2 regions of the Kitasatospora fiedleri genome follow, and region 1 is predicted to be linked to the other one. Evidence: predicted binding sites of a transcription regulator. Region 1 holds the regulator's gene; the other holds the start of a gene.
What was found. Region 1 encodes HspR, which represses chaperone genes until heat shock. Its sites were predicted from a motif close to TTGAGNNNNNNNNNCTCAA; they were not measured.
Positions count from the first base shown of each region.

Region 2: a site for HspR is predicted at 7,959-7,977, ahead of lon (endopeptidase La). Genes of this name have one in related genera too.

Region 1 is NZ_OX419519.1:3,798,829-3,814,453, forward strand. Features, by position in the region: partial or broken gene QMQ26_RS17615 (sugar phosphate nucleotidyltransferase) at 621-1,694, opposite strand; gene QMQ26_RS17620 ((Fe-S)-binding protein) at 2,015-4,228, opposite strand; gene dnaK (molecular chaperone DnaK) at 4,535-6,382, shown strand; gene grpE (nucleotide exchange factor GrpE) at 6,379-6,969, shown strand; gene dnaJ (molecular chaperone DnaJ) at 7,108-8,256, shown strand; gene QMQ26_RS17640 (heat shock protein transcriptional repressor HspR) at 8,264-8,788, shown strand; gene QMQ26_RS17645 (hypothetical protein) at 8,996-9,997, shown strand; gene QMQ26_RS17650 (hypothetical protein) at 10,024-10,179, opposite strand; gene QMQ26_RS17655 (hypothetical protein) at 10,585-11,193, shown strand; gene QMQ26_RS17660 (helix-turn-helix domain-containing protein) at 11,244-12,215, opposite strand; gene QMQ26_RS17665 (helix-turn-helix domain-containing protein) at 12,231-13,223, opposite strand; gene QMQ26_RS17670 (LuxR C-terminal-related transcriptional regulator) at 13,368-14,357, opposite strand; gene QMQ26_RS17675 (LuxR family transcriptional regulator) at 14,350-15,186, opposite strand; gene QMQ26_RS17680 (hypothetical protein) at 15,171-15,548, opposite strand.
Region 2 is NZ_OX419519.1:4,932,233-4,947,857, reverse strand. Features, by position in the region: gene QMQ26_RS22835 (inorganic phosphate transporter) at 5-1,171, shown strand; gene QMQ26_RS22830 (hypothetical protein) at 1,186-1,413, shown strand; gene QMQ26_RS22825 (MDR family MFS transporter) at 1,591-3,171, opposite strand; gene QMQ26_RS22820 (MarR family winged helix-turn-helix transcriptional regulator) at 3,280-3,744, opposite strand; gene QMQ26_RS22815 (ABC-2 transporter permease) at 3,863-4,906, shown strand; gene QMQ26_RS22810 (GtrA family protein) at 4,925-5,455, opposite strand; gene lon (endopeptidase La) at 5,543-7,936, opposite strand; gene QMQ26_RS22800 (rhomboid-like protein) at 8,086-8,799, opposite strand; gene QMQ26_RS22795 (response regulator transcription factor) at 9,116-9,850, shown strand; gene QMQ26_RS22790 (HAMP domain-containing sensor histidine kinase) at 9,929-11,077, shown strand; gene QMQ26_RS22785 (multifunctional oxoglutarate decarboxylase/oxoglutarate dehydrogenase thiamine pyrophosphate-binding subunit/dihydrolipoyllysine-residue succinyltransferase subunit) at 11,379-15,125, shown strand; gene QMQ26_RS22780 (serine/threonine-protein kinase) at 15,392-15,625, shown strand, end outside.

The DNA.
Region 1 (15,625 bases):
GACGTTGTCCGCCGCCCCGGGGGCGTAGCCGCCCGGCTCGGGGCCGTCCGGGTGGTGGCCGTAGCCGTAGCCGTCCTGCCCCGCCGGGTGGCCCGGGTGGCCGCCGTACCCGTCGTCGTAGCCCTGGCCGTCGTAGCCCTGGCTGTCGTAGCCCCGGCCGTAGCCGTCGTCGTACGGGTACGGCTGCTCACCGTAGGGCTGGTCGCCGTAGGGCTGCTCGCCGAGCGCGAAGGCCCTGGTGTGGCCGGGGCCGGTCGCCGGGGCCGGTGGGCCCGGGGTGCGGGGCGGTGAAGTACTCGGGGGCGCCGGTGGGCGCGCCGGGGTACGGGTCGCCCTGGGGGGTGCCCGGTGCGGGTGCCGTCCAGCGCTGCCGGGGATCGGCGCCCCGTCCGTCGTCGTGTCGATTGCCAGCCACGCCTCGACGGTACCCGCAACGGCTGACCCACCGTCGGGTGATCATGGCGGTGGGGCCGGATTGCAGCCGTCCTGTGACGGTGCGCCCGGATTCGGCCCGACGTGTTCCGGCGGAGTCCGAGCGGGAGGGCTCAGCCGGTGACGCCGGCGCCGGGCGCGTGCACCGCGGCGGCGTTGCTGAGGCCGGCCTCGCAGCCGCCGGGGCCCGCCGACAGCCGGACGGCGCCGACCGGGAGCCGGGTGCCGCAGGCGATCCGCAGGCCGGACGGGAGCTCGTTCTCGGCCTCCAGGACGGCGCCGTCGCCGATCACCACGCCGTCCAGCGAGCAGCGCTCACCGACCTCGGCGTAGGCGCCGACGATGGAGTCCCGGACGTACGCGCCGGCCTCGATCCGGGCGCCGGGCAGCACCACGCTGCCCTCGACGATGGCGCCGGCGGCGACCCGGGCGCCCTCGGAGACCACGGTGCCGGAGCTGAGCACGGCGGCCGGGTCGACGTGCGAGCCGGGCAGCAGCAGCGCCTCGCCGGTGGGGCCGGGGACGGCCGGGGAGTCGACCTTGCCGAGCACCAGGTCGGCCGAGCCGCGGACGAAGGCCCCGGGGGTGCCCAGGTCCAGCCAGTAGGAGGTGTCGACGACGCCGCGCAGCAGCGCGCCGGTGGCGAGCAGTTCGGGGAAGGTCTCGCGCTCGACCGAGACCTCGCGGCCGGTCGGGATGCGGTCGATCACCGAGCGGGTGAAGACGTAGCAGCCCGCGTTGATCTGGTCGGTGACGATCTGCTCGGGGGTCTCGGGCTTCTCCAGGAAGGCGAGCACCCGGCCGTCCGGGTCGGTCGGGACGAGGCCGAAGGCGCGCGGATCGGCCACCCGGGTGAGGTGCAGGGTGACGTCGGCGCCGGAGGCGCTGTGCCCGTCGCGCAGGGCGGCGATGTCCAGGCCGGAGAGGATGTCGCCGTTGAAGACCAGCACCGGCTCGTCGGGGCCGCAGGTGAGGCCGGTGGCGGCGTTGCGGATCGCGCCGCCGGTGCCCAGCGGCTCCTCCTCGGTGAGGTAGACCAGTTCGATGCCGTAGGGGCTGCCGTCCTGGAAGTGGTCGACGAAGACCTCGGCGAGGTAGGAGGTGGCGAGCACCACGCGGGTGACGCCGGCGGCGGCGGCCCGGGCGAGCTGGTGCGCGATGAACGGGACGCCCGCCACGGGCAGCATCGGTTTCGGCGTATGGGTGGTCAACGGACGGAGGCGGGTGCCCTTGCCTCCGACCAGCATGATCGCCTGGGTCATGGTGCTGTCTCCCGTGGTCGAATTCCGGCGGCCCGGCACGACAGGGTCCGGTGCGCTCGCTCGGTGAACTGGCCGGGGCGGCGTGCCATGGCCTCCGACGGAACCGGTCCTTCCCGCGGTTCCGTCGCACACTCTATTTGCTCGAACATCGCCTGAGTGCCACCACCCCGGTCGATCGTGCGTGCGGATCGGCGCTCCGGGGCCGGGCCGCGGCCCCGGTGCCGTACTCCGGTCCGGACGCGGCCGGACCCCGGGGCCGCGACGGGCGCCCGGGGTCCGGGTGGTGCGGGGGTGCAGGTGGTGCAGGTGGTGCGGGGGTGTCAGGCCTCGACCGGCTCCGCCTCGGCGGCGGGGGCGGCCTTGACCGACTCCAGCAGCAGCTGGGCGACGTCGACGACCTTGAGGTGCTCCTTGGCCGCGCCCTCGTTCTTCTTGCCGTTGACCGAGTCGGAGAGCATCACCAGGCAGAACGGGCAGGCGGTGGAGACGATGTCCGGGTTCAGCGACAGCGCCTCGTCCACCCGCTCGGTGTTGATCCGCTTGCCGATCCGCTCCTCCATCCACATCCGGGCGCCGCCGGCGCCGCAGCAGAAGCCGCGCTCCTTGTGGCGGTGCATCTCCTCGTTGCGCAGGCCGGGCACCCGGCCGATGATCTCGCGCGGCGGGGTGTAGACCTTGTTGTGCCGGCCGAGGTAGCACGGGTCGTGGTAGGTGATCAGGCCCTCCACCGGGTTCACCGGCAGCAGCTTGCCCTCGTCGATCAGGTGCTGGAGCAGCTGGGTGTGGTGGATGACCTCGAAGTGGCCGCCGAGCTGCGGGTACTCGTTGGCGATGGTGTTGAAGCAGTGCGGGCAGGTGGCGACGATCCGCTTGGTGGGGGCGTCCTCCAGCGCGGCGTTCAGGGTCTCGACGTTCTGCGCGCCGAGCATCTGGAACAGGAACTCGTTGCCGAGGCGGCGCGGGGAGTCACCGGTGCAGGTCTCCTCCTTGCCGAGGATGGCGAACTTCACGCCCGCGGTGTGCAGCAGTTCGGCGAACGCCTTGGTGGTCTTCTTGGCCCGGTCCTCCAGGGCGCCGGCGCAGCCGACCCAGTAGAGGTACTCGACCTCGGCGGGGTCGATGTCCTCGCCGATCACCGGCACCTCGATGCCGGTCTCCTTCTTCAGCTCCTTGACCCAGTCCAGCCGGGCCTTGGTGGCCAGGCCCCACGGGTTGCCCTTGTTCTCCAGGTTCTTGAGCATCGTCCCGGCCTCGGTCGGGAAGCTGCTCTCGATCATCACCTGGTAGCGGCGCATGTCGACGATGTGGTCGATGTGCTCGATGTCGACCGGGCACTGCTCGACGCAGGCGCCGCAGGTGGTGCAGGACCACAGGACGTCCGGGTCGATGACGCCGTTCTCCTCGGCGGTGCCGATCAGCGGGCGCTCGGCCTCGGCCAGGGCGGCGGCGGGGACGCCGGCGAGCTGCTCGGCGGTGGCCTGCTCCTCGCCCTCCATGGACTTGCCGCCGCCGGCCAGCAGGTAGGGCGCCTTGGCGAAGGCGTGCTCGCGCAGGCTCATGATCAGCAGCTTGGGCGAGAGCGGCTTGCCGGTGTTCCAGGCCGGGCACTGCGACTGGCAGCGGCCGCACTCGGTGCAGGTGGAGAAGTCGAGGATGCCCTTCCAGGAGAAGTGCTCGACCTGGGAGACGCCGAACACGGCGTCGTCGGCCGGGTCCTCGAAGTCGATCGGGGCGCCGCCGCTGGTCATCGGGCGCAGCGCGCCGAGCGCGGTGCCGCCGTCGTCCTCGCGCTTGAAGTAGATGTTGAAGAAGGCCAGGAAGCGGTGCCAGGCGACGCCCATCGAGGGGTTGACGCCGATGGTGATCGCCCAGGCGAAGGAGATGCAGATCTTCAGCATCGCGAACAGGTAGACCAGGTTGACCAGGGTGCCGTGCGCGGTGCCGTGGAAGGCGGCGGCGATCGGGTACGAGACCAGGTAGGCCGGGTCGTAGGAGTCGACGCCCTCCAGGGCGCCCTCCAGGCCGCGCAGCATCATGATGCACAGGCCGATGCCGAGGATCGTGTACTCGACGTAGAACGCCTGCCAGGCGATCGAGCCGGCGAACCGGGACTTGCGGCCGGCCCGGGAGGGCAGGCTGAGCAGGCGGATCACCATCAGGGTGAGGATGCCCAGGGTGGTGAGGGTGCCGATCAGCTCGACGAAGATGTTCCACGGCAGCCAGTGGCCGATGACCGGGAGCACGAACTCGGCGTCGAAGAGCTGCCCGAAGGCGTTCACCAGGGTGAGCACCAGCGAGAAGAACCCGACGGCGACGAACCAGTGGGCGACGCCGACGACGCCCCAGCGGTTCATCCGGGTGTGGCCGAGGAACTCCTTGGCCACGGTGGCGACCCGCTGCGCGGGCTGCCCGAATCGGGTGCCGTCGGCGGAGCCGGTGCGCACCACCTTGTAGATGTACAGCGCCGCACGGGCGGCGAGCGCGGTGCCGATCACGAATGTGACCAGCGAGATGACGATCGCTGCTAGCTGCATCGGCTCTCCGTCTCCAGCGGCTCTGGTCCGAGTCTTCCCTTGGGTCCCCCCGCAGATTGTACTGGTCGGTAACTTGCAGGGTCGACGCGCCGGACATTACCGCGCGTTAACACTCCGCCAGAAGATGTTCAAGGTATGGCGGCAGTCACTAAGCCCAGACTCACCCGTCCGGAGCAGCCGCCGGACCCCTCGCGACATAAGCGCTCAGTAAAGTTGAGCGACACGGACTCAAAGCTGTTGACGCCGCCCGATCGGTCGTGCATCCTTGAGTCCGTACTGCTCAACTTCTCCTCGGAGGTATTCACGATGGCACGCGCGGTCGGCATCGACCTCGGTACGACGAACTCCGTCGTCAGTGTTCTTGAGGGCGGTGAGCCCACGGTCATCACCAACGCCGAGGGCGCTCGGACCACGCCGTCCGTCGTCGCCTTCGCCAAGAACGGCGAGGTGCTCGTCGGCGAGGTCGCCAAGCGGCAGGCGGTCACCAACGTCGACCGCACCATCCGCTCGGTGAAGCGCCACATGGGCACCGACTGGAAGATCGGCATCGACGGCAAGGACTTCACGCCGCAGCAGATCTCCGCCTTCGTCCTGCAGAAGCTCAAGCGGGACGCCGAGGCCTACCTGGGCGAGACGGTCACCGACGCCGTCATCACCGTCCCGGCCTACTTCAACGACTCCGAGCGCCAGGCCACCAAGGAGGCCGGCGAGATCGCGGGCCTGAACGTCCTGCGCATCGTCAACGAGCCGACCGCGGCCGCCCTGGCCTACGGCCTGGACAAGGACGACCAGACCATCCTGGTCTTCGACCTCGGCGGCGGCACCTTCGACGTCTCGCTGCTGGAGATCGGCGACGGCGTGGTCGAGGTCAAGGCCACCAACGGCGACAACCACCTCGGCGGCGACGACTGGGACCAGCGGGTCGTCGACCACCTGGTGAAGGTCTTCCACTCCGGCCACGGCGTCGACCTGTCCAAGGACAAGATGGCCGTCCAGCGCCTGCGCGAGGCCGCCGAGAAGGCCAAGATCGAGCTGTCCTCGTCCTCCGAGACCTCGATCAACCTGCCCTACATCACGGCCTCCGCCGAGGGCCCGCTGCACCTGGACGAGAAGCTCACCCGCTCGCAGTTCCAGCAGCTCACCTCGGACCTGCTGGACCGCTGCAAGGTCCCGTTCCACAACGTGATCAAGGACGCCGGCATCCAGCTGTCCGAGATCGACCACGTGGTCCTGGTCGGCGGCTCGACCCGCATGCCGGCCGTCGCCGAGCTCGTCAAGGAGCTGACCGGCGGCAAGGACGCCAACAAGGGCGTCAACCCGGACGAGGTCGTCGCCATCGGCGCCTCCCTGCAGGCCGGTGTCCTCAAGGGCGAGGTCAAGGACGTCCTGCTGCTCGACGTCACCCCGCTGTCCCTCGGCATCGAGACCAAGGGCGGCATCATGACCAAGCTGATCGAGCGCAACACCACGATCCCGACCAAGCGCTCCGAGATCTTCACCACCGCCGAGGACAACCAGCCCTCCGTGCAGATCCAGGTCTACCAGGGCGAGCGCGAGATCGCGGCGTACAACAAGAAGCTCGGCATGTTCGAGCTGACCGGCCTGCCGCCGGCCCCGCGCGGCCTGCCGCAGATCGAGGTCACCTTCGACATCGACGCAAACGGCATCATGCACGTGGCCGCGAAGGACCTCGGCACCGGCAAGGAGCAGAAGATGACCGTCACCGGCGGCTCCTCGCTGCCGAAGGACGAGGTCAACCGCATGCGCGAGGAGGCCGAGCGCTACGCGGAGGAGGACACCAAGCGCCGCGAGGCCGTCGAGACCCGCAACCAGGGCGAGCAGCTCGTCTACTCGACCGAGAAGTTCATCGCGGACAACGCGGACAAGCTCCCGGCGGACGTCAAGACCGAGGTCGAGACCGCCATCGGCGAGCTCAAGGAGACCCTCAAGGGCGAGGACGTCGCGGCCATCCGCACCGCCACCGAGAAGGTCTCCACCACCGCCCAGAAGCTCGGCGCGGCGCTGTACGCGCAGGCCGACGGCGCGGGCGCGGCGGCCGGCGCGGCCGGGGCCGGCGAGGCGGGCGCCAAGGAGGACGACGTGGTCGACGCCGAGATCGTCGACGACGAGAAGCCCAAGGGCGGTGCGGCATGACGGAGAAGCCGCAGGGCGAGCAGCCCGGCGACGACTCCGCCGCCGAGGAGGCCGTGCTCAAGGCAGCCGAGGAGGCCGTCGCGGGTGCGGGTGCCGACGAACTGGCCGCCGCCAAGCGCGAGGCCGGCGAGCGCACCGCCGACCTGCAGCGGCTCCAGGCCGAGTACCAGAACTACCGCAAGCGGGTCGAGCGCGACCGGGCCACCGTCCGGGAGATCGCGGTCTCCAGCATCCTGGAGTCGCTGGTCCCGGTGCTGGACGACATCGGCCGGGCCCGCGAGCACGGCGAGGTGACGGGCGGCTTCAAGTCGGTCGCCGAGTCGCTGGAGACGGTCGTCGCCAAGCTCGGGCTGCAGCAGTTCGGCAAGGAGGGCGAGCCCTTCGACCCGACCATCCACGAGGCGCTGATGCACAGCTACTCGTCGGACGTGACGGAGGACACCTGCGTGCAGATCCTCCAGCCCGGGTACCGGATCGGCGAGCGGATCATCCGCCCGGCGATGGTCGCGGTCGCGGAGCCCCAGCCGGGCACCCAGACCACCGGCGAGCCGGACGGCGACCAGGCTGACGGCCCGTCCGACAGCTGAGTAGAGTCCCCGTGCGCTGCGGAGTCGTACGTCGTCCAGTACGACGGCCGGCTCCGCAGCGCCGTATCACGGCACCGCACCGCGCGGTGCCGGCAGGCAACAGAACTTCGGGATTCCGGGAGGTGGCGGTCAAAGGCCATGAGCGCTAAGGACTACGTGGAGAAGGACTACTACAAGGTCCTCGGCGTGCCCAAGGACGCCACCGCCGCAGAGATCAAGAAGACGTACCGCAAGCTGGCCCGCGAGTTCCACCCGGACGCGAACAAGGGCGACGCCAAGGCCGAGGAGCGCTTCAAGGACATCTCCGAGGCGTACGACGTGCTCTCCGACGAGAAGCGCCGCAAGGAGTACGACGAGGCCCGCTCGCTGTTCGCGGGCGGCGGCTTCCGGCCCGGCGGGGCGGGCGCGGCCGGGGGCTTCGACTTCGGCGACCTCTTCAACGGCGGGAGCGGCTCGGGCGGCGGCGGGATCGGCGACGTGTTCGGCGGCCTGTTCAACCGCGGCGGTCGGCAGACCGCCCAGCCGCGCCGCGGGGCCGACGTCGAGACCGAGGTCACGCTGAACTTCGAGGAGGCCGTGGACGGCGCGACGGTGCCGCTGCGGATGACCTCCCAGGCCGCCTGCCGCGCCTGCGCCGGGACGGGCGCCAAGGCCGGCACCACCCCGCGGGTCTGCCCGACCTGCGTCGGCGCGGGCACCGTCAGCCGGGGCCAGGGCGCCTTCGCGCTCTCCGAGCCCTGCCGGGACTGCAAGGGCCGCGGCATGATCGTCGACGACCCGTGCACCGTCTGCCACGGCAGCGGCCGGGCCTCCTCGGCCCGCACCATGCAGGTGCGCATCCCGGCCGGGGTGCAGGACGGCCAGCGAATCCGGCTCAAGGGCAAGGGCGCCCAGGGCGAGCGCGGTGGCCAGCCCGGAGACCTGTACGTCACGGTGCACGTCGACCCGCACCCGGTGTTCGGGCGCAAGGGCGACAACCTCACGGTGACCGTGCCGGTGAGCTTCCCCGAAGCCGCGCTGGGCGGCACCATCGAGGTGCCGACCCTGAACGGTCCGGCCGTGAAGCTCAAGCTGCCGCCCGGCAGCGCCAACGGCCTGACCATGCGGGCCCGGGGCAAGGGCGCCACCCGCAAGGACGGCACCCGCGGCGACCTGCTGGTCACCGTGGAGGTCTCGGTGCCCAAGCACGTCGACGGAGACGCGCTGACCGCACTGGAGCAGTACCGCGAGGCCACCGCCTCGGACGACCCGCGAGCCGCCCTGTTCAAGGCGGCGGAGGGAGCGTGAGACCCCGATGAGTCCCCATCCCGACAGCAGCCGCGACGGCACCGGCCGGATCGGCCCCGGCCCCGGCCTGGGCGAGGGCCTGCCCGGCGGCGGCCGCCCCCGCGCCGCCGCCCCGCCGTACGTGCTCACCGAGGACACCCCGGTCTACGTCATCTCGGTGGCCGCCGAACTCTCCGGGCTGCACCCGCAGACCCTCCGCCAGTACGACCGCCTCGGCCTGGTCAGCCCCGACCGCACCGCCGGCCGCGGCCGCCGCTACTCCGCCCGGGACATCCAGCAGCTGCGCGAGGTCCAGCGGCTCTCCCAGGACGAGGGCATCAACCTGGCCGGCATCAAGCGGATCATCGAGCTGGAGAACCAGGTCGCCGCCCTGCAGTCGCGCGTCAGCGAACTGGTCGACGCCCTGGAGAGCGCCGCCGCCACCCTCCAGCAGCGCGAGGCCGCCGTGCACGCCTCCTACCGCCGCGACCTGGTCCCCTACCAGCAGGTCCAGCAGTCCAGCGCGCTGGTGGTCTGGCGGCCCAAGCGCTGAGCGCCCGGCACCGAGCCGCCGACACCCCTCCCGTTCGGGGGGTGCCGGCGGCTTCCGCGTCCTGTCAGAGTTCTTTTCCGGAGCGCCGCCCGCCTGTCCGCAGTCCGGTAATCCGAGGGGGATCGGGAGACCTTCGCTCTATGATGCGGGCCGGAGGGCACGCGCCGGATCCACCAAAGGCCCCAGCTCAGGCAAGGAGTCATGGACATGAGCACTGAGCGGAGGAACCCCGCCGCAGCCCCTGGCCTTTCCCCCGAGGCCCGGGCCCTCTACACCCGGGCCGTGCAGAGCGGCGGGAAGCTGACCGGGCGCCACGCCCTCCCCGCCGACCGGGACGACCCCGCGCTGCACGAACTGCTGGACGTCGGGCTCCTGCAGCCCGAGGTGGGCCCGGCCGGGACGTACGCGGTGAAGGACCCCCAGCAGCTGGCCGAGGCATTGTCACTGGGCTTCCAGCTGGAAGCCACCAGAATCCTGCACCGCTCGATGGCGACCACCCAGGCCCTGCAAGAACTCCACCAGGAGTACCTGGCCTACATCGCGCACCCCGAATCCGGCGGCGCCATCGAATACGTCCAGGGCCGGGGGAACATCAACGAAAACCTGGCGGCGATCATGGCCAGTGCGTCGAATGAAATGCTCACGGCACAACCCGGCGGGGGCCGCGGCGAGGACGCCCTGAAGATAGCGATCGCCCGCGATATGGAATTCGTGGAACGCGGCGGGACGATCAGGACCATCTACCAGCCGAGCGCCCGCTATTCGAACCCGACGATCAGCTACGTCCAGGCGGTGACCCAAGAAGGTTGCCAGGTGAGAACACTGGACGAGGCCTTCGCCAAGCTGATCGTGATCGACCGGAAGGTCGCCGTGATAACCGTCGGCGACGAGCAGAACCGGGACCGCGCGGCCTTCGTCCGGGACGACGCCGTCATCGACTACATCGTGGGCGTCTTCCACAGCCAGTGGGAACGCGCCATCCCCTTCACCGGCGGCCACGAAATACCGCCGCAGGTGGTGTCCAGCATGCGCAAGCAAATCATCCGCATGATGCTGGAGGGCATCGCGCACCGCACGATCGCCCGGCGCATCGGCCTCAGCGAGCGCACCCTCGCCCGCCACATCGCCGAAATGCGCGAGGAGTACGGGGTGGAGACGCTCTTCCAGCTCGGGTGGAAGATCGCACAGGCCGAGGGGCCGACGGGCTGAGCTCGGCGGCCCCTCGACGCCGGGGCCTACCAGTGGCTGTCCATGTCCGCCACGAGGGCCTTCTGCACCACAGTGGTCTCGGAGGCGCTCCAGTAGGAGTCCGCGCTCGCCGGGCCGGCTCCGAGAAACACAGTGATGCCCAGCAGAACAGCCGCGATCAGGATACGACGGACCTTCAGCACAACATCACTCCTTTCGGGACAAATCCATCGCGAGCATCGCCCGCTCGAACGATGGTCGCACCAATTTCCGACATATGATTCCCCATCAACCGCCCTCACGTCACCCCACCCCCCTCATCATGCCGAGGATCGGCCGCTGAAATGTGCATGTCGGCGCGCACGAAGGGGGGCCGCGGGCCGAGGTGTCATCTATCCGCCAGGCAGCCAGATGCCACCGTGCGCCAGTGGACTCGTTGACACCCGGCGATGGACGATCAGCTAGTCGTAACCGCAGTAGCACAATCCAGCGCGTCCACCGCACCGGCCGCCGAACCCGGAGCGCGGCAATCTCCGGGTCCTCAACCGCCGTTCCGACGGACAGGGGGCATCGGACCCGACGGCCGAATCACCACACCCGGAGTCGACATGAGTGAGCACCACCTGCAACACCGCGCCGAGGGGCGCCGCGCACGCGTGTTCCTGGCCGCGCCGCTGATGCGGCTGACCGGCCCGGCGGACAGTGTGGTGACGCTGGCCAGCCGGACCAGGCTGACCACGCTGCGCAGCACGCTGCTGGACAGCGGGGCCGCGGTGTACAGCGCGCACCACAGCGACGCGTGGACGGTGGCCGGACGGGCGCCGGAGCAGCGGGTGCCGTCGGACTTCCGGGCGATGCAGAGCGCGGACCTGGTCTTCGCGTACGTGGGCGCCCCGCTGTCGGCCGGGGTGAGCCTGGAGCTCGGGTGGGCGTCGGCGCTGCGCAAGCCGATCGTGCTGCTGGTGGACGAGGCGATCACGCACAACCCGTTGATCGCCACCATCGAGCAGGTCTCGCCGGTGCTGCCGCTGGTCTTCGACGACACCTGGTCGCAGGAGGCGCTGCACCACACCGTGGAGACCGCGCTGGACTGGGCCGGGATGGCGCTGTCGCTGCGCGGCGGCTTCTGGACCGCGCCCGGCGACCAGTTCCCGCGGCCGCGCCGCGAGCACACCGGCCCGTACGGCTTCTGGTCCCCGGAGATCGCCACCGGCTGACGGCCCGCCCGCCCCGCGCCACCGGCCCGCCCGCCCGTCCGCTCCCCCGGTCACCCGGCTCCCCGCATCTGCCAGCCCAGCTGGAAGAGGGTCTCCGCGCCGTGGAGTTCGCGCAGCCGGGAGATGTGCGCGGCGACGGTCCGCTCGCCGAGGCCCAGCCGGGAGGCGACGGCCTTCTGGGTCAGGCCCCGGGCGAGCAGCCGGCCCACCTGCTCGTGGACCGGCACCGCGCTCTCGTCCGCGCCCCCGTGCTCGGCGGAGCGCCACTGGACCCGCTCGGCCCGCTCCCAGTCCCGCTCGAAGGCGGCGACCAGGAACGCGACCACCGCCGGGTCCTCGATGAAGGCGGCACTGGAGTCGTCGGCCGACGCCGGGACGACGGCGATCCGGCGGTCGAAGACCAGCAGCCTGCTGAACGGTTCGCTCAAGGTGCGGAACCGGCCGCCCCAGCCGGTCACCCTCTCCGCCCAGCGCACCGTCGGCCCGTCCAGCAGCGCGGTCGGCTCGTGGACGGTGCGGACGGCCGCCCCGCGCTCCAGGAAGCGGCGGGTGCGCTCCGGCGACCGGTCCAGCAGGGGGGTCGACCCGGTCCCGCCGGGGTGCAGGGACAGTTCCTCCTCGCGCGCCTCGTCCGCCAGCCGCCGGACGCGCTGCCGGATCTGCTCGGTCCGCTCGACGTGCTGCACCACGCTGGAGCGGTCGGCCCGGCGCGGGGTCGCGTCGTAGGCCTGGGTGAGGTCCTCCAGCAGCGCGGGCAGCTCCTCCGCGCGCAGCAGCATCCGGGTGCCCTCGGCGCGCAGTCGGGCGCTGATCCGGTCGCCGACCGCCCGCGGGTCGGCCGCCGTCAGCACCTGCGCGGCGGCGTCGTGCACCAGCAGCCCAAGCTCCAGCAGCCGCAGCACCCCGGCCGGGTCCTGCTCGACCGCCTCCCGGAACGCCACCCGCCCGCCCTGGTCCAGGACCTGCTGGTAGAGCCGCTGCTCCGCCTCGCTCGGCAGGGCGACCGGGTTCGCCTCGCTCACGGGTCCCGCTCCTTCTCAGCCGTCCGCGCGGGGCGCTGCCCCCGGCGGCGCGGCGGGTCGTCCGGACGCCCCGCGCAGCTGCCAGCCCAGCTGGAACAGGGTCTCCGCATCGTAGAACTCCCGCAGCCGGGCGATGTGCCCGGCCACCGTCCGCTCCGAGAGCCCCAGCCGGGAGGCGATCGCCCGCTGGGTCAGGCCCGCGGCTAGCAGGTCGGTGAGTTCGGGCGGCACGCCCGTCCCGCGCGGGCGGCCGGCGGCGGCGTGCCAGTCGACGGTCGCGGCGCGGGCCCAGTCGCGCTCGAAGCGCTCGACCAGCAGGGCGACCAGGACGGGGTCCTCGACGAAGGCGGCGCTGGAGTGGTCGGCGGCGGCCGGGATGACGGCCACCTTGCGGTCGAAGACCAGCAGCCGGGTGAACGGCTCGTCCAGGACCCGGATGCGTTCGCCGAGGTCGGTGACGTCGGCCGCGTAGGAGGCGGTGGGCGGGTCGGCGAGCGCGCCGGGCGCGTACAGGGTGCGCAGGGCGATGCCGGCGTCCAGGTGGGTCCGGGTGAGTTCGAGGGACTGCCGCAGGAACTGCCGCGGACGGGCGCCGCCGGGCTGGGCGGCCAGGATCTCCTCGCGCGTCTCGGACTCGACCTGGAGGATGCCGTGCCGGATCTGCTCCACGTCCCGGACGTGGTGCACCACGCTGGAGCGGTCGTCCCGGCCGAGCGCCGACTCGTAGGCCAGGCTGAGCGGTTCGAGCAGCGCGGGCGTCTCCTCGGCCCGCAGCAGCAGCCCGGCCCCCTCGGCCCGCATCCGGGCGCCGAGCCGGCCGACGGCGGTGCGCGGGCTGACGGCGGTCAGCGACTCGTCGACGGCGTGGTGCACCAGCAGTCCGAACTCGACCAGGCGGTGCACGGCGTCCGCGTCCAGCCGCGCCGCCTCGCGGAACATCATCCGGCCGCCCCGGGCGAGGACTTCGCGGTACAGGGCGCGTTCGGCGTCGCTCAGCAGGGGGTTCACCTCGTTCCCTCCCGCACCGGCCGGCCGGTGGCGGTGCGCGGGTCGACGGCGGTGGGCCGCTCGCTCCCATCGTGCTGGACCGGCGGCCCGGGGGCGAGCAGCCGCGCGGGGAGGGGGGCGGGTCCGGGCCGGGGCGGCGGGGTGTCAGGCACCTGGCTTCTCCCGCCGCATCAGCCAGCCGAGTTGGAAGAGCGTCTCGGCGCCGTGCAGGTCGCGCAGGCGGGAGATGTGGCCGGCGACGGTGCGCTCGGACAGGCCCAGCCGGGAGGCGATCGCCTTCTGGGTCAGGCCGGCGGCCAGCAGGCGGCCGACCTGGGCGGAGGCGGTCCGGGCGGGGTCGCTGTCCAGGAGGCTGTGCCAGGGGACGCGTTCGGCGCGGGCCCAGTCGCGTTCGAAGTTGGCGACGATCATGCCCACGGTGGCGGGGTCGGAGAGCACCGCGGCCCGGGAGAAGTCCTCGGCGGCGGGCACCACGGCGGTGGCCCGGTCGAAGACCAGGGTGCGCTGGAAGGGCTCGTCGAGCAGTCGGACCTCGCCGCCGGCCCTGGTGACGGTGGCGGCGTAGCGGATCACGGCGGGCTCGGTGAGCACGGTCGGCTGGTAGAGGGTGAGGATGCGGCAGCCGCGGCGCAGGACCGGCAGTTCCTGGCGCAGGGACAGTTCCAGGGCGGCGGGCAGCGGCTTCCCGGGCTGCGAGGTCAGGGCCTCCTCCCGGCAGGCGGAGCCGAGTTGGGCGATCCGCTGACGGATGTGCTCGCGTCCGGTGATCTGGAGGTCGGCGGGGACGGGTCCGGCCGGGCGGGGCACGCTGTCGTAGGCGGCGATCAGCGGTTCGAGGTCGGCGGCCAGGCGTTCGGCCCGGTTGAGCAGGCGGGTGGCCTCGGCGTTCATCTCGGTGCCGAGGGTGTCGGCCACGAAGCGGGGGTTGACGGCCAGGTAGGAGCCGTCGTGGCCGTCCAGCATCAGCAGGCCGGTGCGCAGCAGCCCGGCGAGGGCGGGCCGCTGCGGGGCGGGGAGGGCGTCGGCGGCGACCCGGCCGCCGGCTTCCAGGACGTCCAGGTAGAGGCGCCACGCCTGCGCGTCGATCGGCCCGCAGGCCGGAGCGGGGGCGGTGGCGGGGGTCGGGTCAGCCACGTCCGCCGCCGCCTCTCATCAGCCAGCCGAGCTGGAACAGGGTGCCGGCCCCGTACAGGTCGCGCAGGCGGGAGATGTGCCCGGCGACGGTGCGCTCGGACAGGCCCAGGCGGGTGGCGACGGCGCGCTGGGTGAGGCCCTGGGCGAGCAGGCGGCCGACCCGTTCGGTGATGGCGCGGGTCAGGGTGCGGCTGTCGAGGCCGTGCCAGTGGACCTGCTCGGCGCGGGCCCAGTCGCGTTCGAAGCCGGCCACCAGGTAGGCGATCGCGGCGGGGTCCTCGACGAACGCGGCGCGGCTGTGGTCCTCGGCGGCGGGGATCACGGCGATCCGCCGGTCGATGACGATCAGCCGGAGGAACGGCTCGTCCAGGACGCGGAGTTGGGCGCCGTGCTCGGTCATCGTGGTGGCGTGCCGGACGGCGCTGTCCTCGGTGAGCGCGACGGGCTGGTAGAGGGCGCGCAGGGTGGCGCCCCGGCTGAGCATCCGCCGGTCCTGGGTGTGGGCGAGTTCGAGGACGGCGGGCGGGCGCAGCCCGGGCTGGGCGCTGAGCAGTTCGAGGCGGCAGTCCGAGACCAGTTGGGCGATCCGCAGCCGGATGCCCTCCTGGCCGTCGATGTAGACGGCCTGCCTGGTCCGGTCGGCGGGCCGGGGGACGGCGTCGTAGGCGCGGGCGAGCGGGTCGAGCGCGGCGGGCAGCCGGCCGGCGTCGAGCAGCAGGCGGGTGGCGCGGGAGCGCAGGTCGGCGCCGAGGCGTTCGGCGACGGCCCGCGGGCTGACCGCGACGTAGCAGCCGTCGATCCGGTTGGGCAGCATCAGGCCGATCGCCACCAGCTGCTCCAGCAGGGCCTGTTGGCGCTCGGGGGTGAGGTCGGTGCCGAGCGGGGGCGGCGCGTCCAGCGGGATGCGGCCGCCGGCGGCGAGGACGGCCAGGTAGAGCCGGGTGGCGTCCTCCTCGGGCAGTCCGGCGTCCGGGTCGAACGGGGGCCGAAGGACAGGCCGCCGAGGGGGTGTTCGCCGGGGGGCGGGATGTCGGGGGACGGGCCGTCGAGGGAGGCGTCGCCGCAGGCCGGGTCGCCGAGGGACGGGCCGTCCGGCGTGCCGGGGACGCCGGGGGTCACGGGTGGGGCCGACGTCACGGGTGCGCCGGACCGGTCGGTGTCCGGATCGGACTTCGGGTGGTCCGCTGCCACGTCGAGCACTCCCTGCCGTGTTCCTCCGTTTGCGGATGATGATCCCAGAGGGCCGTCGGGCTCGACGGCGGGAGTCA
Region 2 (15,625 bases), 1.1 Mb from region 1:
GGGTATGGAACACATCACGTTCCTGGTGGCCGTTGTGATCATCACGGCGCTCGCCTTCGACTTCACCAACGGCTTCCACGACACCGCCAACGCGATGGCCACCTCCATCGCGACCGGCGCGCTCCGGCCCAAGGTCGCCGTCACGATCGCGGCGGTGCTGAACTTCGCCGGCGCCTTCCTCTCGGTGAAGGTCGCCACCACCATCTCGGGCGGCCTCGTCAACGAGAAGGCCGGACTGCAGCCCTCGATCATCTTCGCCGCCCTGGTCGGCGCGATCCTGTGGAACCTGCTGACCTGGCTCAAGGGCCTGCCCTCGTCCTCCTCGCACGCCCTGTACGGCGGCCTGATCGGCGCCACCGTGGTCGGGGTCGGCCTGCACGGGGTGAACTTCTCCACCGTGCTCTCCAAGATCCTGATCCCGGCGGTCGCCTCCCCGCTGGTCGCGGGCCTGGCCTCCTGGGGCGCCACCAAGCTGGCCTACCTGATCACCCGGGGCGCGCCGAAGGCGGGCACCGAGAAGGGCTTCCGCCGCGGGCAGGTCCTCTCCTCCTCGCTGATCTCGCTCGCGCACGGCACCAACGACGCGCAGAAGACCATGGGCATCATCACGCTGACCCTGGTCTCGGCCGGTGCCCTGCACAAGGGCGACGGCCCGCCGACCTGGGTGATCGCCAGCGCGGGCACGGCCATCGCGCTGGGCACCTACATGGGCGGCTGGCGGATCATCCGCTCGATGGGCTCCGGCCTGGCCGACATCCGGCCGCCGCAGGGCTTCGCCTCGGAGACCGCCGCCGCGACGGTGATCCTGACCTCCTCGCACATGGGCTACGGCCTGTCCACCACCCAGGTCTGCTCCGGCGGCATCATGGGCGCGGGCCTGGGCGGCCCGTCCGGCCGGCTGCGCTGGGGCATGGTGCGCCGGATGTTCTACACCTGGGGCCTGACCCTGCCGGCCGCCGCCGCGGTCTCCGGCCTGGCCGCGCTGGTGGCCGGCCGCGGTGACTGGGGCGTGGCCGTGGTCGGCCTGGTCCTGGTGCTGGGCGCCGGTTCGATGTGGCTGCTCTCGCGCCGCCAGCCGGTGCACGCCGGCAACGTGCACGGCGCGGACGTCGCCCCCGTCACCGAGGTGCCCGCCTCCGCCCCCACCGCCCCGACCACCCTCGCGGCCTGAGAGGAACCCCCGCCATGAGCATCAAGTGGGCCGCACTGGCCGAGACCGCGGGCGTCAGCCTGCTCGTGACCGTCGCCGTGGTCGCCGTGTTCGCGCTCGGCAACCTCGCCCTCTCCCGCCGGGAGGCCGCCGTCGCGGCGGGCACCGGCCGGGGGACGGCGGCGCTGGCCGCCGCGGGCGTCTGCTTCGCGGCCTGCGCGGCCGTGGTGCTGTACGGCATCTCGCTGATCGCCGCCAAGTAGCGCCGCACCCGCACCCGCGCCCGTACACGCCGCACCCGGCCGTACGCACCGCACCACCGCACCGCCCGCACCACCGCACCCGCCCGTGCGCACCGCACGGCGAAGGGCCCCCGCCGTACGGCGGGGGCCCTTCTCGCATGTCGTCTCTCGGGTGTCGTCGGTCCGGCGGACCGCCGGTCAGTCCGCGACCAGCTCCGCGGCCTTGGCCTCGGCGGGGGCGGCGGCCCGCTCCTCGTTGGAGGTGCGCAGCGGCACCTCGCGGATGAACAGCACCAGCAGGAAGCCGACCACCGCGAACGGCGCGGCGATCAGGAACACCGTGCCGACGCCGTGCCCGTACGCGTCGGTGATCAGCGGGACGATCTGCGCGGGCAGCTTCTTGAGGTCCGGGATGCCGTCGCCGCCCGCCCCGGCGGCCGGGATGCCGGCCTTGGCGAAGTTCTCCGCCGCGTAACTGGCGACCTTGTTGCCGAGCAGCGCGCCGAGCGCGGAGACGCCCATCGCGCCGCCCATGGTGCGGAAGAAGGTGACCACCGAGCTGGCCGCGCCGAGCTCGTTGCGCGGCACCGTGTTCTGCACCGCGAGCACCAGGTTCTGGCTGGTCAGGCCGAGGCCGATGCCGGCCAGCAGCATGTAGAGGGCGAGCAGCGCGTACGAGGTGTCGGCCCGGGCGGTGCCCATCAGGCCGAGGCCGGTGGCGAGCAGCACGGTGCCGGCGACCAGGAAGCCCTTCCACTTGCCGTACTTGGTGATCAGCCGGCCGGCCACGGTGGAGGAGACCGCGAGGCCGAGGATCATCGGCAGGGTGAGCAGGCCGGCCTGGGTGGGCGACTTCTCCTTGGCGAGCTGGAAGTACTGGCCGAGGAAGGTGGTGGTGCCGTACATCCCGACGCCGACGAAGGCGCTGGCCAGCGCGGCGAGGGCGACGGTGCGGTGGCGGAACAGGTCGAGCGGGATCAGCGGCTCGGCGGCGCGCTTCTCGACCGCGACGAACAGGCCGGCCAGCGCCAGGCCGCCGAACACCATCACGAAGGTCTGCCAGGAGACCCAGTCGTAGTTCTTGCCGGCCAGCGAGATCCAGATCATCAGCAGGCTGACGGCGGCGGTGATCAGCGTCGCGCCCAGGTAGTCGATCTTCGGCTTGCGGGCCGCGGCCTCGGGCAGCTTGAGGGTGCGCTGCAGCACCAGGATGGCGACCAGGGCGAACGGGACGCCGACGTAGAAGCACCAGCGCCAGCCGAGCCAGGAGGTGTCCACGATGACGCCGCCGATCAGCGGGCCGCCGATGGTGGCGAGCGCGAAGACGGCGCCGAAGTAGCCGCTGTAGCGGCCGCGTTCGCGCGGCGGGACCATCGCGGCCAGGCAGATCTGGCCGAGCGCGATCACGCCGCCGGCGCCGATGCCCTGGAGCACCCGGCAGAAGATCAGCATGCCGATGCTCTGCGACAGGCCGGCCAGCGCCGAGGAGAACACGTAGATCACCATGGCGATCTGGACCAGCAGCTTCTTGCTGACCAGGTCGGAGAGCTTGCCCCAGAGCGGGGTGGCGGCGGTGATCGACAGCAGGGCGGCGGTGACCACCCAGGTGTACGCGGACTCGCCGCCGTGCAGGTCGGTGAGGATTCGCGGGAGCGCGTTGGAGACGACCGTGGAGGAGAGCACGGCCACGAACAGGCCGAGCAGCAGGCCCGAGAGGGCTTCGAGGACTTGGCGGTGGGACATCTGGACCTGCGGCGGTGCTTTGAGGGTCGTCGACATGCGCTTCCTTCGACTAAAAATTCGTTGCCTCAAGCAACTATACGCCGATAGTTGACTGAGGCAACTTTCTTCAAGCCCAAGTAAAGAAACCCTCCCGACCGGCCGCCCTCAGACCCCCTCGGTCAGCTCGTTGAACCGCTCCAGCAGCCGGGCGAACTGCTCCAGCTCGCCCAGCTCCCACCCGGACAGCGAGGCCCGGAACCGCGCCATCCGCACCTCCCGGGCCGCCGCGAACCGCCGCTCGCCCTCCTCGGTCAGCGAGACCAGCGAAGCCCGCCGGTCCAGCGGGTCGGTCTCCCGGCGGAGCAGGCCCAGCTCCTCGATCGCCCGGATCTGCCGGCTCACGGTGGCCTTGCCCACCCCGAAGTGCAGCCCGACGTCGGTCACCCGGGCCCGCCCGGACTCCCGGATGAACCCGAGCAGCACGTACGCCCCGGCCTCCAGCTCGGGGTGCACCAGGCGGGAGGTCTCCGCGGCCCGCGCCCGGCTGCGCCGGAACAGCGTCGCCACCTCGCGCTCGACCGCGAGGAACGCCAGTTCGGCGGGGTTCCGCCGGTCCAGGGGGTCACTCATGGCGCTCAGTATCGCGCAGCTCGCGCCTCCCCCGGCACGCAACTGTTTCATGATATGAAGTATCCGTTTTGACTTTTTTGCCGCATTCGACCCGCTATATAGAGGGAGACGCCCCGTCATGGCCCACACGGCAGAGCCGCGCAAGGGATTCCTCGGCGACCTCCGGGACGCGGTCACCCCCCGCGCGTTCTTCCTGGTGGTCGCCGTCCTGCTGCTCCAGCTCGGCTTCATCACCTCGTACGTGGGCGCGCTGCACCACCCGACGCCGCACGAGCTGTCCATCGCGGTGGTCGCCCCGCCCGAGGTCGCGCCCAAGCTGGTCGGCGCGCTGGAGTCCGTCCCGGACAGCGCGGTGCGCGCCTCCGCGTTGCCGGACGGCGACACCGCGCGGGAGCGGATCAAGGACCAGAAGGTCTACGCGGCCTGGGTGTTCGACCCGACCGGCACCGAGGACACGCTGCTGGTCGCCGACGCCCGCGGCCCGGCCGCCGCCACCGCCGCGGAGGGCGTGGTCACCAAGCTGGCCGCCGCCCAGGGCCGGACCGTCGTGGTCGACGACACCATCCCGCTGGCCGGGGGCGACGCCGAGGGCCTGTCCGCCTTCTACCTGGTGGTCGGCTGGTGCGTGGGCGGCTACCTGGTCGCCTCGATCCTCGGGATCAGCGCCGGCTCCCGCCCGGCCAACACCGGCCGGGCGCTGCTGCGGCTGGGCACGCTGGCGCTGTACTCGGTCGCGGCGGGCCTCGGCGGCGCGCTGATCATCGGTCCGATCCTGCACGCGCTGCCCGGCTCGATCGCCGCGCTCACCGGGCTGGGCACCCTGGTGGTGTTCTCGGTCGGCGCCGTCACGATGGCCCTGGAGTGCCTGTTCGACGTGGTCGGCATCGGCCTGGCGGTGCTGCTCTTCGTGGTGCTGGGCAACCCCAGCGCGGGCGGCGTCTTCCCGCCGCCGCTGCTGCCCGCGTTCTGGCGGGCGATCGGCGAGTGGATCCCGAACGGGGCCGGCACCTCCGCGGCCCGCTCGATCGCCTACCTGGACTCCACCCACCTCACCGTGCCGTTCCTGGTGCTGGCGGCCTGGGCGGTGGGCGGCGTCGCGGTGACCTTCCTGGCGGTGGCCCGGCCGCCCCGGTTCGGCCGCCCCATCCCGGCCGAGGGGTGAGCCCGGCCGGGGCGGGGGTCAGACCCGTTCGGGCTCCCGCCCCGGCCGCTGCCGGTCGTCCGGCTCCCGTTCGGCCAGCTCGGTGAAGACGAAGCGGTTCATCGCCCAGAACCGGAACGCCATCGCCAGCAGGGTGCCGACGATCATCCCGCTGAAGAAGTCGGCGACCTCCTGCGCGAAGTGGCTCACGTCCGGCGTCCGGAGGTCGAACACGTACCGGGACGCCACCAGCGGGAGGTCGTTCACCCCCACCGCCAGCGCGCTCACCACGAAGAACCCGGCCGCCTCCCGCTTGCGCCCGACCGCGCGGAACGACCACTGCCGGTTCAGCACGTACGAGATCACCGTGGTGACCACGGTCGCGACGGTCAGCGCCAGCACCGGCTTGTTCTCCAGCACGGTGGTCTTCAGGCCGAAGTTGATCAGCATGGTGAGGAGGAAGCAGGTCCCTCCGACCACCAGGAACTTCACCAGCGTGCGGTGCTTGACCAGGAACGGCCGGTAGCGCTCCGGGACGGCGGCCAGCACGCGCTGCGTAGGGGACGGCATGCGGGCAGTCTCCCATCGGCGCCGCCCGGAGACCACCAGGGGTGCCGCGGACGGGTCCGCGGGCCCCCGGTGGTGCCGGACGAGGCGTCAGGCCGCCGCCACCAGCACCTCGGCCGGCTCCAGGGCGAGCCGCAGCACCTCGCGGACGTCGGACACCGGGTGCACCGTCAGGCGCTCCAGCACCTCGGCGGGGACGTCGTCCAGGTCCGCCTCGTTGCGCTTCGGGATGATCACCGTGGTGATCCCGGAGCGGTCCGCGGCCAGCAGCTTCTGCTTGACGCCGCCGATCGGCAGCACCCGGCCGGTCAGCGACACCTCGCCGGTCATCGCCACGTCGGTGCGCACCTTGCGGCCGGACAGCAGCGAGGCCAGCGCCGTGGTCATGGTGATGCCCGCGCTCGGGCCGTCCTTCGGCACCGCGCCGGCCGGCACGTGCAGGTGGATGCCCCGCTCGCGCAGCCCGGTCACCGGCAGTTCCAGCTCGGCGCCGCGTGAGCGCAGGTAGGAGAGCGCGATGTGCGCGGACTCCTTCATCACGTCGCCCAGCTGGCCGGTCAGGGTCAGCCCGGTCGAGCCGGTCTCGGCGTCCGCCAGCGAGGCCTCGATGTAGAGGACGTCGCCGCCGGCCCCGGTGACCGCCAGCCCGGTGGCCACGCCCGGCACCGCGGTGCGGCGCTCGGCCGGCTCCTGGGCCGACTCCGGCACGTGGTGCGGCCGGCCCAGCAGGGCCCGCAGGTCGTCCGGGCCGACCGCGGCGGGCAGCTCGCGCTCGCCCAGCTCGACCTGTGCGGCGACCTTGCGCAGGATGCGCGCGATCGCCCGCTCCAGGTTCCGGACGCCCGCCTCCCGGGTGTACTCGGCGGCCAGCCTGCGCAGCGCCCGCTCGTCGACCGTCAGCTCGGCCTCGCCCAGGCCCGCCTTGGCCAGCTGGCGCGGCAGCAGGTGGTCGCGGGCGATGGCGACCTTCTCGTCCTCGGTGTAGCCGTCGAGGCGGACCAGGTCCATCCGGTCCAGCAGCGGCTCGGGGATGGCCTCCAGCACGTTCGCGGTGGCCAGGAACACCACGTCGGAGAGGTCGAGCTCGACCTCCAGGTAGTGGTCCCGGAAGGTGTGGTTCTGCGCCGGGTCCAGGACCTCCAGCAGGGCCGCCGCCGGGTCGCCCCGGTAGTCCGAGCCGACCTTGTCGATCTCGTCCAGCAGCACCACCGGGTTCATCGTCCCGGCCTCCTTGACCGCCCGGACGATCCGGCCGGGGATCGAGCCCACGTACGTCCGGCGGTGGCCGCGGATCTCCGCCTCGTCGCGCACGCCGCCGAGCGCGACCCGGACGAAGGACCGCCCCATCGCCTTCGCCACCGACTCGCCCAGCGAGGTCTTGCCGACCCCGGGCGGCCCGACCAGCGCCAGCACCGCCCCTCCCCGGCGTCCGCCGATCTGGCCCAGGCCCTGGTCCGCCCGGCGCTTGCGGACGGCCAGGTACTCGACGATCCGGTCCTTCACGTCCGCCAGGCCGGTGTGGTCCGCGTCCAGCACGGCGCGGGCCCCGGCGATGTCGTACGCGTCCTCGGAGCGCTCGTTCCACGGCAGTTCGAGCACGGTGTCCAGCCAGGTGCGGATCCAGGAGCCCTCGGGCGACTGGTCGCTGGACCGCTCCAGCTTGTCGACCTCCTTGAGCGCGGCCTCCCGGACCTTCTCGGGCAGCGCGGCGGCCTCGACCCGGGCCCGGTAGTCGTCCTCCTCGGAGTCCGCCTCGCCGTTCAGCTCGGCCAGCTCCTTGCGGACCGCCTCCAGCTGGCGCCGCAGCAGGAACTCCTTCTGCTGCTTGGCCACGCCCTCCTCGACGTCCTTGCGGATGGTGTCGTTGACCTCCTCCTCCGCGAGGTGCTCGCGCAGCAGGCTCAGCGCGTACTCCAGCCGGGCCGGGCGGTCCGCCTCCAGCAGCACCTTGAGCTTCTGCTCGGCGGTCGCGAACGGCGCGTAGCCGATGTGGTCGGCCAGCTCGCCGACGTCCTCGATCGCGGCCACCCGGTCGACGATCTGCCAGGCGCCGCGGCGGCGCAGCCACTGCGTCGACAGCGCCTTGTACTCCTTGACCAGCTCGGCCGCCCGCCCCGCCACCGGCAGCCCCTGGTCCGACTCCTTGAACGGCGTGGTCTCCACCCAGAGCGCGGCCCCGGGCCCGGTCGTCCCGGCGCCGATCCGCACCCGGCGCACGGCCCGCACCAGCGCCGCCGGGTCGCCGTCCGCCAGCCGCCCGACCTGCTCGACCGTCGCCAGCGCGCCCACCGCCGCGTACGACCCGTCCAGCCGCGGCACCAGCAGCACCTGCGGCTTGCCCCCGGCGCTCCCGGCGCGCGCCGCCTCCACGGCGGCCCGCACCTCGGGATTCGAGAGCTCCAACGGAACCACCATGCCGGGAAGCACTACCTCGTCGTCGAGCGGCAGCACGGGCAGGGTGAGTGGAACGGACGTCGATGCCATGATCTCTCCCCAGTCAGTGAAGTTGAGCTGACCTGACTAAGGTTCGGTGCACCGCGATTGTTCCCCACCCGTTGTTCACCGTCAGTGAACGCAGCGCGAGAACCCCGCACCCCGGTCGGGGCGCGGGGTTCGGCGCGGGGGCCGGGCGGTCAGCCCTCGGCGGACGCGGTCTCCGGGCGGGGCCGGACCTGCCAGGCCGGCGCCCGCCGCACCCGCCACGGCGGCCGGGGCCCGCGGCCGCGCAGCAGCGGCCAGAGCGAGACGCCCACCGCCAGGGCCGCCGGGTGGCCGACCGAGGTGACCAGGTCGGGGTCGGTCACCAGCTGGTGGCCGACCAGCGCGACGCCCGCGCCCAGCGCGGTCCGCCGCCCCACCGGGCCGAGCAGCCCGGCGAGCGCGCCCAGCGAGGCGAGGACGCCGTACGAGACGCCGATGTCCATCGCGTCGAGCAGCTCCTTCTCGGCCCGGCCGGTCGCCACCGCGGCGACCACGACGGCCTGCGAGAGCAGCGTCGCGGCGACGTGGCCGGCGCCGAAGACGCCGAGGGCACGAAGGCCGCCGACGCGTCGTTCCAAGGGTGCGACGGTGAGGGCGAAGGCCCAGAAGTACGGCATCCAGACCGGTCCGGCGACCCACAGGCCGCTGCCGACCAGGGAGAGGGCGGGGTGGACGAGCAGGTTGTGCGCGTCGGTGGAGGAGAGGGACTGGAGCCGGTGCACGGTCTCCGGGTCGCCCAGGCGCGCGTACAGGGTGGTGCCGAGCAGCAGCGCGAGGTAACCGAGTGCGAACGGGTTGGCCCGCGGGGTGGGCACGGCCCGCAGCCCGGGGCGGATCAGTCGTCGACGCAGTTCCGCGCTGGTCATGGTGCCTCCAGAACGCCTTGTCCGGCCCACGATACGGGTGCCGGGTGAGAGCCGTCTGAGGAACTTCTGTGAAGACCTCCGCCCCGGCACCTGCCGCTCGCACACGTACCGTTACGGCTCGCAAGTGCTCCGGGTAAGGTATCGGCCCGTGCCCGTCCGAGCGGGGACCTGCCAAACCGGCCGCGACCGCGGACGGGCGCTCCCGCGCGGAACGGCACGGCGGAAGCAAGACGACGACGGAACAAGACGACTACGAGCGGAGCCCGCCGTCCCCCCGGACGGCCGGCCCGCGAGCCCTGGGGGCGGTGGCGTGACCGTGACAGAGATCCAGCAAGAGACGATCAGCAGTGGGCCGGTGGGCACCCAGCGACGGGTGCTCGTCGTGGAGGACGAGCCCACCATCGCCGAATCGATCGCGGCCCGGCTGGGAGCAGAGGGCTTCAAGGTGGCGGTGGCCCACGACGGGCCGGGCGCGGTGGACGGGTTCCACACCTGGCAGCCGGACCTGGTGGTGCTCGACATCATGCTGCCGGGCTTCGACGGCCTGGAGGTGTGCCGCCGGATTCAGGCGCAGCGCCCGGTGCCGGTGCTGATGCTGACCGCGCGGGACGACGAGACGGACCTGCTGGTGGGCCTGGGCGTCGGCGCGGACGACTACATGACCAAGCCGTTCTCGATGCGCGAGCTGGCGGCCCGGGTGAACGTGCTGCTGCGCCGGGTGGAGCGCGCCCAGCAGGCGGCCCGCACCCCCGCGCTGGGGTCGCTGCGGTTCGGCGAGCTGGAGATCGACCACGTGCAGCGCCGGGTCCGGCTGGGCTCGGGCGACGTGCACCTGACGCCGACCGAGTTCGACCTGCTGGCCTGCCTGGCGGCGCAGCCGCGCGCGGTGCTGACCCGCGAGCAGCTGCTGGCCGAGGTGTGGGACTGGACCGACGCGTCCGGCACCCGCACGGTGGACAGCCACGTGAAGGCGCTGCGCCGGAAGATCGGCGCGAGCTGGATCCGCACGGTGCACGGCGTGGGGTACGCGCTGGAGGCCCCGCTGTCCTGACCGGGCCCCGCCGGTCCCGGGCCCGCGGGCCCGCGCGGCTGCCCCCGCCCCGCCCCGAGCACGAGTCGCAGGGACACCATGACCTTTCCGCAGCAACGCAACGGGGAAGCCGAACCGGCTTCCCCCCGGCCCCGGCCCTCGCTCGCGGCGCGCGCCGCGCACCGGGTGTGGGCCGACATCCGCCCGTTCGACCCGGTCCGGTCGATCAAGGGCAAGCTGGCCATGCTGGTGGTCGTCTCGGTGGTGCTGGCCACCGGGATGGTGGTGGTGGCGATCCGCTCGGAGACCCAGATCCGGCTGATCATGATCTTCTCGCTGATCGCCTCGCTGCTGTTCATGCAGTTCCTGGCGAACGGCCTGACGGCGCCGCTGCGCGACATGACGGCGGCGGCGCGGTCGATGGCGGAGGGCGACTACAGCGCCCGGGTCGAGGTGTCCTCGCGGGACGAGATCGGCGAGCTGGCCGACACCTTCAACCGGATGGCGGGCGACCTGGAGGCCGCCGACCGGCACCGCCGCGAGCTGATCGCCAACGTCTCGCACGAGCTGCGCACGCCGATCGCGGCGCTGCGCGGCCTGCTGGAGAACGTGGTGGACGGCGTGGTGAAGCCGGACCCGAAGAACCTGGGCACCGCGCTGGAGCAGACCGAGCGGCTGGGCCGGCTGGTCACCCACCTGCTGGACCTGTCGAAGCTGGACGACGGCGTGGTCCCGCTGGACTCCCGCCCGTTCCGGGTCGGCCCGTTCCTGGACGGGGTGCTGCGCGGGGTGACGGTGGACGGCGCGACGGCGGGCGGCGCGTACGCCCGGCGCGAGGACGTCCGGCTGGCGCTGGACGTGCAGCCGGCCGACCTGGCGGCGGTGGCGGACGCGGAGCGGCTGCACCAGGTGGTGGCCAACCTGGTGGACAACGCCTGCAAGCACTCGCCGGCCGGCGGCACCGTGACGGTGCGGGCCCGGGCGGCGGAGGGCGGCGGGCTGCTGCTGGAGGTCGAGGACCAGGGCCCGGGCATCCCGGCGGCGGACCGCGAGCGGGTCTTCGAGCGGTTCGGCCGCAGCGGTTCGCCGACCGCGCTGGGGCCGGGCAGCGACGGCGGGACGGGCCTGGGACTGGCGATCGCGCGCTGGGCGGTGGACCTGCACGGCGGCCGGATTCGGGTGGCGGAGGCGGCCGCGGGCTGCCGGATCGAGGTCACCCTCCCGGGTGAGGCGCCGGTCCCGGCCTGAGACTGTGGCGCAATCGGTACAAACCGGGGCCGGGCTGCTCGGTGCCGGTCCCCGGCCCGAGCCGTAAAATGGTCCAGACCACTGGTTCGTCCGATTTTCCGCCGGTATGACCACGACCGATCAGGGGCCGAGTTCCCTGATTTCCGGCATCTCTAACGCTCGGATTCAGCCAAAAACCAGCCCGGCGATGTGATCTGGGCGACGCCTGACCACCGGGGACTGCGCGATCACTGGTCGGAGGCGTAGCCTTAATCCCCGCTGTCCACCATCCCAAAAGGAAGCGGAAGAGGGCGGTTGCCCCGTGTCGCCACACCAAGAAACCCCCAGCTCGGCAAGCTCCACTGGCTTCGGCCCCAATGAGTGGCTCGTCGACGAGATCTACCAGCAGTACCTCCAGGACCCGGCCTCGGTCGACCGTGCCTGGTGGGACTTTTTCGCCGACTACAAGCCCGGTACCGAGGTGACTCCAGTGACCCAGGCCGCAACTCCGGTCGGCGCCCAGCCGACCCCCGTTGCCGCTCCCGTTGCCGCAGCTCCGGCCGCGCCCGCCGCCCCCGCGCCCGTCGCGCCGGCGCCCGCGCAGCCGGTGGCCGCTCCCGCGCCGCTCCCGGCCGCCCCCGCCGCGCCGCCCGCGCCGAAGGCGGCCGCCCCGGCCGCCGCCGCGCCCGCGAAGGCCGCCGCGGAGGGTCCCGAGCTGGTCCAGCTGCGCGGCCCGGCCAAGGCCGTGGCGTCCAACATGGACGCCTCGCTGGAGGTTCCGACCGCCACCTCGGTGCGCGCCGTGCCGGCGAAGCTGCTGATCGACAACCGCATCGTCATCAACAACCACCTGCAGCGGGCCCGCGGCGGCAAGGTGTCCTTCACCCACCTGATCGGCTACGCGCTGGTCCAGGCCGTGAAGGCCAACCCCGGCATGAACCACAGCTACAAGGTGGAGGACGGCAAGTCCTACCTGGTGAAGCCCGAGCACGTGAACCTGGGCCTCGCCATCGACCTGGTCAAGCCGAACGGCGACCGCCAGCTGGTCGTCGCGGCCATCAAGAAGGCCGAGACGCTCGACTTCTTCGGCTTCTGGCAGGCCTACGAGGACATCGTCCGCCGGGCCCGCGCCAACAAGCTGACCATGGACGACTTCACCGGCGTCACGATCTCGCTGACCAACCCCGGCGGCATCGGCACCGTGCACTCGGTGCCGCGCCTGATGCAGAACCAGGGCACCATCGTCGGCGTCGGCGCCATGGAGTACCCGGCCGAGTTCCAGGGCTCCTCCCAGGAGACGCTGGCCCGCCTGGGCATCTCCAAGACCATGACCCTGACCTCGACCTACGACCACCGGGTCATCCAGGGCGCGGCCTCGGGCGAGTTCCTGCGCTCGATCCACCAGCTGCTGCTGGGCGCGAACAACTTCTACGACGAGGTGTTCGAGTCCCTGCGCATCCCGTACGAGCCGGTGCGCTGGGCCACCGACGTGGCCACCACCCACGACGACGAGGTCAACAAGACCGCCCGGGTCATCGAGCTGATCCACTCCTACCGGGTCCGCGGCCACCTGATGGCCGACACCGACCCGCTGGAGTACATGCAGCGCAAGCACCCCGACCTGGACGTCGTCTCGCACGGCCTCACCCTGTGGGACCTGGAGCGCGAGTTCGCGGTCGGCGGCTTCGGCGGCCAGAAGATGATGAAGCTCCGCGACATCCTCGGCCTGCTGCGCAACACCTACTGCCGCACCGTCGGCATCGAGTACATGCACATCCAGGACCCGGCGCAGCGCACCTGGCTGCAGGAGCGCCTGGAGAAGCCGTACACCAAGCCGGAGCGCGAGGAGCAGCTGCGCATCCTGCGCCGGCTGAACTCGGCCGAGGCGTTCGAGACCTTCCTGCAGACCAAGTACGTCGGGCAGAAGCGCTTCTCGCTGGAGGGCGGCGAGTCGCTCATCCCGCTGCTGGACGCCACCATCGACGCCGCCGCCGAGCACCGCCTCGACGAGGCCGTCATCGGCATGGCCCACCGCGGCCGGCTGAACGTGCTGGCGAACATCGTCGGCAAGCCGTTCGGCAAGATCTTCGGCGAGTTCGAGGGCAACCTCGACCCGAAGTCGATGCACGGCTCCGGCGACGTGAAGTACCACCTGGGCTCCGAGGGCACCTTCACCGGCCTGGACGGCGAGACCATCAAGGTGTCGCTGGCCGCCAACCCCTCGCACCTGGAGACCGTCGACCCGGTCGTCGAGGGCATCGCCCGCGCCAAGCAGGACATCCTGGACTTCGGCGGCACCACCTTCCCGGTGCTGCCGATCCAGATCCACGGCGACGCGGCCTTCGCGGGCCAGGGCGTGGTCGCGGAGACCCTGAACATGTCGCAGCTGCGCGGCTACCGCACCGGCGGCACCGTGCACATCGTGGTCAACAACCAGGTCGGCTTCACCGCCGCCCCGGCCTCCTCGCGCTCCTCGATGTACTGCACCGACGTGGCCCGGATGATCGAGGCGCCGATCTTCCACGTGAACGGCGACGACCCGGAGGCCGTGGTCCGCGTCGCGCGGCTGGCCTTCGAGTTCCGCCAGCAGTTCCACAAGGACGTCGTGATCGACCTCATCTGCTACCGCCGCCGCGGTCACAACGAGGCCGACAACCCGTCGTTCACCCAGCCGCTGATGTACGACCTGATCGACAAGAAGCGCTCGGTGCGCAAGCTCTACACCGAGGCGCTGATCGGTCGCGGCGACATCACCATGGAAGAGGCCGAGCAGGCGCTCCAGGACTTCCAGGGCCAGCTGGAGAAGGTGTTCGCCGAGGTCCGCGAGGCCGTCGCCGCCCCGGCCCAGGCCGAGGCCGGCCGCCCGGTCGCGGACTTCCCGGTCTCCATCCAGACCGGCATCTCCGCCGAGATGGTCAAGCGGATCGCCGCCTCGCAGGTCAACCTGCCGGACTGGCTGACCGTGCACCCGCGCCTGCTGCCGCAGCTGCAGCGCCGCGCCGCCTCGGTCGAGGACAACACCATCGACTGGGCCACCGGCGAGGCGCTCGCCATCGGCTCGCTGCTGATGGAGGGCCACCCGGTCCGGCTGGCCGGCCAGGACTCCCGCCGCGGCACCTTCGGCCAGCGCCACGCGGTGCTGATCGACCGGAACACCGGCGAGGACTACACCCCGCTGATGTACCTGACCGAGGACCAGGCCCGGTTCACCGTCTACGACTCGCTGCTCAGCGAGTACGCGGCGATGGGCTTCGAGTACGGCTACTCGCTGACCCGCCCGAACGCGCTGGTCATGTGGGAGGCGCAGTTCGGCGACTTCGTCAACGGCGCGCAGACCATGGTCGACGAGTACATCGCGTCGGCCGAGCAGAAGTGGGGCCAGCACTCCGGCGTCACCCTGCTGCTGCCGCACGGCATGGAGGGCCAGGGCCCGGACCACTCGTCCGCCCGCCCGGAGCGCTTCCTCCAGCTGTGCGCGCAGGACAACATGACGGTCGCCATGCCGACCCTGCCGTCGAACTACTTCCACCTGCTGCGCTGGCAGGCGCACAACCCGCACCACAAGCCGCTCATCGTCTTCACCCCGAAGTCGATGCTGCGCCTGAAGGCCGCGGCGTCCGCCACCTCCGAGTTCCTGAGCGGCTCGTTCCGCCCGGTGATCGGGGACAGCACGGTCGACCCGGCGCAGGTCCGCAAGGTGGTCATCACCTCCGGCAAGTTCTACTACGACCTGGAGGCGGCCCGGACCGCGCGCGGCACCACCGACACCGCGATCGTCCGGGTCGAGCGCCTGTACCCGCTGCCGGTGGCCGAGCTCCAGGAGGAGCTGAGCCGCTACGGCGAGGACGTCCAGTTCGTCTGGGCGCAGGAGGAGCCGGCCAACCAGGGTGCCTGGCCGTTCATCGCGATGAACCTGGTCGACCACCTGCAGGTCGTGGTCGGCCGCTCCGGTGGCAACGCCCGGCTGCGCCGGGTCGCCCGCACGGCCTCCTCGGCCCCCGCGGTCGGCTCCGCCAAGCGGCACGCCGCCGAGCAGCAGGCGCTGATCGAAGAGGTGTTCTCGCTCTGACGCGCTGAGGCGCGGCACGGCACGACGCCGTACGGCACGGAACGGATCGCCCCCGTCCCCGGTTCTCCGGGGGCGGGGGCGTTTCCGCTTCCGCTTCCGGTTCTGCTTCCGCTTCCGCTTCCGGTTCCGTTTCCGGACCGTGACGCGCTGCGGGAGCCGGTGGGCTGCACGGGTTCTGACGGGTCGATAGGTTGTGGTTCGCCGTTCCGGGCGCCGCGCGCCGGACGGCCGTCTTTCGACACGCTCATCCGAGGGGGACCCGCCTCATGGCAGCCGACACTCCGCAGCACGCCGCTCCGCTCCCACCGGTCTTCCAGCCGCTGCTGCCGGACGACCCCCGCGAGGTCGGCGGCTACCGGCTGTTCGCCCGGCTCGGCGCCGGCGGCATGGGCCGGGTCTACCTGTCGTACACGCCGGGCGGCCGCCCGGTGGCGCTCAAGGTGGTGCGGCCGGAGTTCGCCGAGGACGGGGAGTTCCGCCGCCGCTTCGCGCAGGAGGTG